2 regions of the Streptomyces sp. SudanB182_2057 genome follow, and region 2 is predicted to be linked to the other one. Evidence: riboswitches for the same ligand, from Rfam matches in the RefSeq annotation. Region 2 holds a riboswitch; the other holds the start of a gene.

Region 1 (3,396 bases), 4.1 Mb from region 2:
CGGCCACCGGGGACCATCTGCGCAGAGCCGGGATCACCACGGTGCGGGAGCTGGCGGAGGCGGGCGAGGACGAGCTGGTCCGGCTGCTCGGCAAAGCGCACGGGCAGGCGCTGTACGCGATGGCCCACGCCCGGGACGAGCGGCCGGTGGTGGCCGAGCGGGAGGCCAAGTCGGTGTCGGTGGAGGACACGTACGACGTGGACATCCACGACCGGGTGCGGGTCGGCCTGGAGGTGCAGCGGCTGGCCGACCGGTGCGTGCGGCGGCTGCGCGGGGCCGGGCTGTCCGGGCGGACCATCGTGCTCAAGGTACGGCGGTACGACTTCTCGACCCTGACCCGTTCCGAGACGCTCAGAGGGCCCACGGACGATCCCGCCGTCATCCGCGAGGCGGCGGCGCGGCTGCTGGACTCCGTGGACACCACCGGCGGGGTCCGGCTGCTCGGGGTCGGGGTGTCCGGGCTCGCCGACTACACCCAGGAGGACCTGTTCGCGCAGGCCATGCCGGTGCCGGTGGTGGAGGAGCCGGACGAGGCCGCCGTCGAGGCGGAGACGGAGCAGCCGGAGGCCGCGGAGCGGCACTGGCGGGCCGGGCAGGATGTGCGGCACGCCGAGTACGGGCCCGGCTGGGTGCAGGGGAGCGGGCTGGGGAGGGTGACGGTGCGGTTCGAGACGCCTCAGTCGGAGCCGGGGCGGGTGCGGACCTTTGCTGTCGACGATCCCGCGCTGGCGTCCGCGGACCCGTTGCCGTTGGTCGCGGACCTTTCCCGCCCGTCCGCCCTTCTCGGTCCGCCCGACAGTGACCGGCACGGGGCTTTGCCCCGGACCCCGGAGGAGTCCAGGGGTCGGGAGGAGCGTGGTCAGGTTTCTTCGGAGCCCGCCAGCCTGCCGAAGTCGTGGTCGGGGAGCGGGGGAGGGGAGGCCGTGTCGAGGCCGTAGTGGTGGTAGAGCCGGAGTTCCTGCTCGGGGGAGAGATGGCGGCCCACGCCGACGTCCGGTGCGCCCTTGATCAGGGCGCGGTCGAAGGGGACGCGCAGGGTGCCGTCGACGAGTTCGCTGGGTTCCAGGGGCACGAAGGCGTCCCGGGAGAACAGTCCGGTGCGTATGGCCGCCCACTCTGGCACGCCGGTCGCGTCGTCCAGGTACACCTCGTCGATCGTGCCGATCTTGGTGCCCTCGCGGTCGAACGCCTTGCGGCCGATCAGGCTGCGCGGATCGATGTCGGTCTGCACGCTCCCTCTCCCTCCACGTGGTCGCAACTCATCCGTAAGCACTACGAAAGAGCACATTGGAGGCGGCGGCCACTCGAAGGCTGCCCCATTGACCTCGCTGGTAGGCTGACAGCGGCTGCTGACCCCGCGCGGGAGAGTCCTCCGACCACCTCGGAGGCGCCGAAGGAGCAACTCCTCCCCGGAATCTCTCAGGCTCACGTACCGCACGGACGAGGTCACTCTGGAAAGCAGGGCGGGTGTCGACGGCTCCCGCCCTCACCGACGGTGAAAGCCGGAGCCCACGGGTGTCCGGTGAAGCTCTCAGGTGCAGATGACAGAGGGGGAGGCCGTCGGGGTGCCCGTGCCGGGGTGCCCCTCGCAGGTCGCGTCAGACCAGGAGGCCTCCGCAATGACCGCCCATCGCATTCCGCTCTCCGAACTCGAAGCGGGCATCCCGTTCGAGCAGCGCCACATCGGGCCCGACCAGGAGGCGCGGGCCAAGATGCTCGCGCAGGTCGGCTACGGCTCGCTGGACGAACTGACCGCCGCCGCGGTCCCGGATGTGATCAAGAACGCCGACTCCCTGGACCTGCCGGGCGCCCGCACCGAGGCCGAGGTGCTCGCCGAACTGCGTTCGCTCGCCGACCGCAACCAGGTCCTGCGCTCCATGATCGGCCTGGGCTACCACGGCACCTTCACCCCGCCCGTCATCCTGCGCAACGTCATGGAGAACCCCTCCTGGTACACGGCCTACACGCCGTACCAGCCGGAGATCTCCCAGGGCCGTCTGGAGGCCCTGCTGAACTTCCAGACGATGGTCGCCGAGCTGACCGGGCTGCCCACCTCCGGCGCCTCCCTGCTGGACGAGGGCACGGCGGCCGCCGAGGCGATGGCCCTGTCCCGGCGCATGGGCAAGAACAAGAAGGGCCTGTTCCTGGTCGACGCGGACGCGCTGCCGCAGACCATCGCCGTGATCGAGACCCGCGCCGAGCCGACCGGCGTGGAGGTCGTCGTCGCCGACCTGTCCGCCGGCATCCCGGCGGAGATCGCCGAGCGCGAGATCAACGGCGTGCTGCTCCAGTACCCGGGCGCCTCCGGTGCCGTACGGGACCTCAAGCCCGTCATCGACCAGGCGCACGAGCTGGGCGCCCTGGTGACGGTGGCCGCCGACCTGCTCGCCCTGACCCTGCTGACCTCGCCGGGCGAGCTGGGCGCGGACATCGCCGTGGGCACCACCCAGCGCTTCGGCGTGCCCATGGGCTTCGGCGGTCCGCACGCCGGCTACATGGCCGTACACGAGAAGTTCGCGCGCAGCCTGCCCGGCCGCCTGGTCGGCGTCTCCGTCGACGCCGACGGCCACAAGGCCTACCGGCTCGCGCTGCAGACCCGTGAGCAGCACATCCGCCGTGAGAAGGCCACCAGCAACATCTGTACCGCGCAGGTGCTGCTCGCCGTCATGGCCGGCATGTACGCCGTTTACCACGGGCCCGAGGGACTGAAGACCATCGCGCGGCGCACGCACCGCTACGCCACCCTCCTCGCCGAGGGCCTGAAGGCCGCCGGTGTCGAGATCGTCCACGGCGCCTTCTTCGACACGGTCACCGCGCGCGTGCCCGGCAAGGCCGCCGGGATCGTCGCCGCCGCCCGGGACAACGGCGTCAACCTGCGGCTGGTCGACGCCGACCACGTCTCCATGGCCTGCGACGAGACCACCGACCGGGCCGGGCTGGACGCCGTCTGGTCCGCCTTCGGCGCCGAGGCCGACATCGAGGCGCTGGACGCGACCGCCGAGGACGCCCTGCCCGAGGCGCTGCTGCGCACCGACGACTACCTCACCCACCCGGTCTTCCACCAGCACCGCTCCGAGACCGCCATGCTGCGCTACCTGCGCAGGCTGGCCGACCGCGACTACGCGCTCGACCGCGGCATGATCCCGCTGGGCTCCTGCACCATGAAGCTCAACGCGACCACCGAGATGGAGCCGGTCACCTGGCCCGAGTTCGGGCAGCTGCACCCCTTCGCGCCCGCCGAGCAGGCGCAGGGCTACCTCACCCTCATCCGCGAGCTGGAGGACCGTCTCGCCGAGGTCACCGGCTACGACAAGGTCTCCCTCCAGCCGAACGCCGGCTCCCAGGGCGAGCTGGCCGGTCTGCTCGCCGTCCGCGGCTACCACCGCGCCAACGGCG
Region 2 (3,396 bases):
GGTTGACGGCGATGCCGACCTGCGGGGGCAGGCCGCGGGCGAACTCCACCGCCGGGGCGATGGTGTACGCCATGTGGGAGCCGGCCACCTGGCGGAGCTGTTCCTCGGAGCTGAACACCGGGACGTACGTCTGGCCGTCGATGTCGAGCGTCGGCAGGTCCAGCGGGACGCTGTCCGGGCCCCCGCCATTGGGCAGCGGGATCCACAGGAAGCTGCGGCCGAGGACCTCGACGATCCGGCCGCCCGCCGCGGGGATGCCGAGGGAGGCCGACAACACCTCCTCCAGCTCGTTGCCGGGCCAACCGCCGTGCGGGTGCGGGTGCGCCTGTGCCGGGAAGTCCGCCGGGAAGTCCATGTGCCTACCGCCTGCTGGGAACCACTGCTGTGACCATGAAGGCTAGCGGGTGGCTGTGACAGTGCCTCACCGAGTGAAGCCGACGCGGGCGAGGACGTCCGCCGCGTCCCGGTCCAGCAGCACCGCCGCGCCGCAGCCGGCCGGCAACTGCCCCTTCTCCACCGCGCGCAGCAGCCGGGCGGTGGCGCGGCGGTGGCGGCGGAAGGCGTAGCGGGAGACGCCCCGGCCGCGCTCGCGCTGGCCCCGCCGGGCGGTCTCGGGGCTGACGTCGAGGAGGAGCAGGTGCAGGGTGCCGCCCCGGCGCCGGGCCGCGCGGGCCAGCCAGGCGCGCACCCACGGCTGGGTGCCGCAGTCGTGCACGACGAGCCCCTCCCCGGTGCGCAGGGCGCGGCGCAGTCCGGCGTAGTGGGCGAGGCGGACCAGGGGGCGGTAGAGCGCGTACGGCAGGAAGCCGGGGACGCGGGCCTGCCAGCGGTCCCGGGTGTCCTGGGAGTCGACGCGGCGGCCGGGGACCGCGCGGCGCATCAGGGTGGACTTGCCGCTGCCGGGCAGGCCGGTGACGACCACCAGGTCACGGGGGCCGAAGAGCAGGGCGTGCGGGCTGCGGCCGGCGCGGTCGCGCAGATCGCGGACGACCGGCGCGGGGCGGTCCGCGCCGCGTTCGCGGACCGCCGCGGAGGGCTGTCCCGGCACCGCGAGGCCGGCGTGGGCGGCGTAGGCCGAGGTCCTGTTCACCGTGATCGTCCTCCCGAGGGCTCGATCGATCCCATGCCCGTTTCGTGTAAAGGAAAGGTAATGGAGAACGGTCGGCGGTTCGTGTGCGTACGGCCACAGGTCGGTCACGAGCGGCACGCTCTGGATGGCCGGGGTGTGGCGTGCAATGATGAGCCCGCCAACTGCATACCGGCCGTTTGAATCCGCGCGGGAGAGTTCCCGGGCCCCCCTCGGGGCCGCCTGGGGCGCCGAAGGAGCAAGTCCCTCCCTTGAATCTCTCAGGCCCCGTTACCGCGCGGGCGAGGCACATCTGAAAAGCGGGCCGCCGTCGCCGGCGGCTCCACCCAAGGTGCAAGCCGTGATCGTCCTCGTGGCGGTGGCGGCGAACCTCTCAGGTTCCGATGACAGATGGGGAGGAACGTTCCTCGCCCGTCCTTTGCCCTGGGAGACGACCGACCGATGAGCAGTACCGAACCCCGTCATACCGCGCTCGACGCCGTGCACCGCTCGCTGGGCGCGACGATGACCGACTTCGCCGGCTGGGACATGCCCCTGCGCTACGGCTCCGAGCGCGACGAGCACCTCGCCGTGCGCACCCGGGCCGGTCTGTTCGACCTCTCCCACATGGGCGAGATCACCGTCACCGGCGCCGAGGCCGCCGCCTTCCTGAACCACGCCCTGGTCGGCAACATCGCCTCGGTCGGGGTCGGCCGTGCCCGCTACACCATGATCTGCCAGGCCGACGGCGGCATCCTGGACGACCTGATCGTCTACCGGCTGGCCGAGACCGAGTACATGGTCGTGGCCAACGCCTCCAACGCCCAGGTGGTGCTGGACGCCCTCACCGAGCGCGCGGCCGGCTTCGCCGCCGAGGTCCGCGACGACCGGGACGCCTACGCGCTGATCGCCGTGCAGGGCCCCGAGTCCCCCGGCATCCTGAAGTCGCTCACCGACGCCGACCTGGACGGCCTGAAGTACTACGCCGGGCTGCCCGGCACGGTCGCCGGCGTCCCGGCGCTGATCGCCCGCACGGGGTACACCGGCGAGGACGGCTTCGAGCTGTTCGTGAAGCCGGAGCACGCCGTCGGCCTGTGGCAGGCGCTCACCGAGGCCGGCGCGGGCGTCGGCCTGGTCCCGTGCGGGCTGTCCTGCCGGGACACGCTGCGCCTGGAGGCGGGCATGCCGCTGTACGGGCACGAGCTGACCACCTCCCTGACCCCCTTCGACGCCGGGCTGGGCCGCGTGGTCAAGTTCGACAAGGAGGGCGACTTCGTGGGCCGCGCGGCGCTGGCCGAGGCCGCCGAGCGGGCCGGGCAGAACCCGCCCCGGGTGCTGGTCGGGCTGGTCGCCGAGGGCCGCCGGGTGCCGCGCGCCGGGTACGCCGTGGTGGCCGGCGGCCAGGTGATCGGCGAGGTCACCTCGGGCGCCCCCTCCCCCACCCTGGGCAAGCCGATCGCCATGGCCTACGTCGACGCGGCGCACGCGGCGCCGGGCACCGAGGGCGTCGGCGTGGACATCCGGGGCACCCACGAGCCGTACCAGGTCGTGGCGCTGCCGTTCTACAAGCGCCAGAAGTAACCGCCGCCCGCGCCCGCTCCGGCCCGGGGCACCGGCCCGAGGGCGGCGCGTGAGCCTGCGCACATTCGCCCGCTCACCAGCGGTTTCCTCAGTCCCCCCGTCACCATCACTCCCGCGCGTACAGGAGAATTCAGGCCATGAGCAACCCCCAGCAGCTGCGCTACAGCAAGGAGCACGAGTGGCTGTCGGACGCCCAGGAGGGCGTCTCGACGGTCGGCATCACGGAGCACGCGGCCAACGCGCTCGGCGATGTCGTCTTCGTCCAGCTCCCCGAGGCCGGCTCCACGGTGACCGCGGGCGAGTCCTGCGGCGAGCTGGAGTCCACCAAGTCGGTCTCCGACCTGTACTCGCCGGTCACGGGTGAGGTCACCGAGATCAACGAGGACGTCGTCAACGACCCGTCGCTGGTGAACTCGGCCCCCTTCGAGGGCGGCTGGCTGTTCAAGGTACGCGTCACGGAGGAGCCGGCCGAGCTGCTCTCCGCCGACGAGTACACCGCCTTCACCGCCGGCTGAGGAGTCGTACCCCATGACTGTTCTGAACACGCCCCTGCACGAGCTGGACCCGGAGATCGCCGCCGCGGTCGACGCCGAGCTGAGCCGCCAGCAGTCGACGCTGGAGATGATCGCCTCCGAGAACTTCGCGCCGCTCGCGGTCATGGAGGCGCAGGGTTCGGTCCTCACCAACAAGTACGCCGAGGGCTACCCGGGCCGTCGCTACTACGGCGGCTGCGAGCACGTCGACGTGGC

The links. Region 2 has a riboswitch for glycine ahead of gcvT (glycine cleavage system aminomethyltransferase GcvT). Riboswitches for the same ligand answer to the same signal wherever they lie in the genome.
Region 1: linked by a shared signal. The riboswitch ahead of gcvP (aminomethyl-transferring glycine dehydrogenase) and the one ahead of gcvT (glycine cleavage system aminomethyltransferase GcvT) in region 2 are both predicted to bind glycine.

Annotation. Positions count from the first base shown of each region.
Region 1 is NZ_OZ186798.1:6,873,610-6,877,005, forward strand. Features, by position in the region: gene ACSURM_RS30545 (DNA polymerase IV) at 1-938, shown strand, start outside; gene ACSURM_RS30550 (PRC-barrel domain-containing protein) at 860-1,231, opposite strand; glycine riboswitch at 1,351-1,445, shown strand; gene gcvP (aminomethyl-transferring glycine dehydrogenase) at 1,620-3,396, shown strand, end outside.
Region 2 is NZ_OZ186798.1:2,793,868-2,797,263, forward strand. Features, by position in the region: gene ACSURM_RS11810 (enhanced serine sensitivity protein SseB) at 1-355, opposite strand, end outside; gene ACSURM_RS11815 (AAA family ATPase) at 422-1,090, opposite strand; glycine riboswitch at 1,268-1,373, shown strand; glycine riboswitch at 1,374-1,487, shown strand; gene gcvT (glycine cleavage system aminomethyltransferase GcvT) at 1,529-2,647, shown strand; gene gcvH (glycine cleavage system protein GcvH) at 2,785-3,162, shown strand; gene glyA (serine hydroxymethyltransferase) at 3,176-3,396, shown strand, end outside.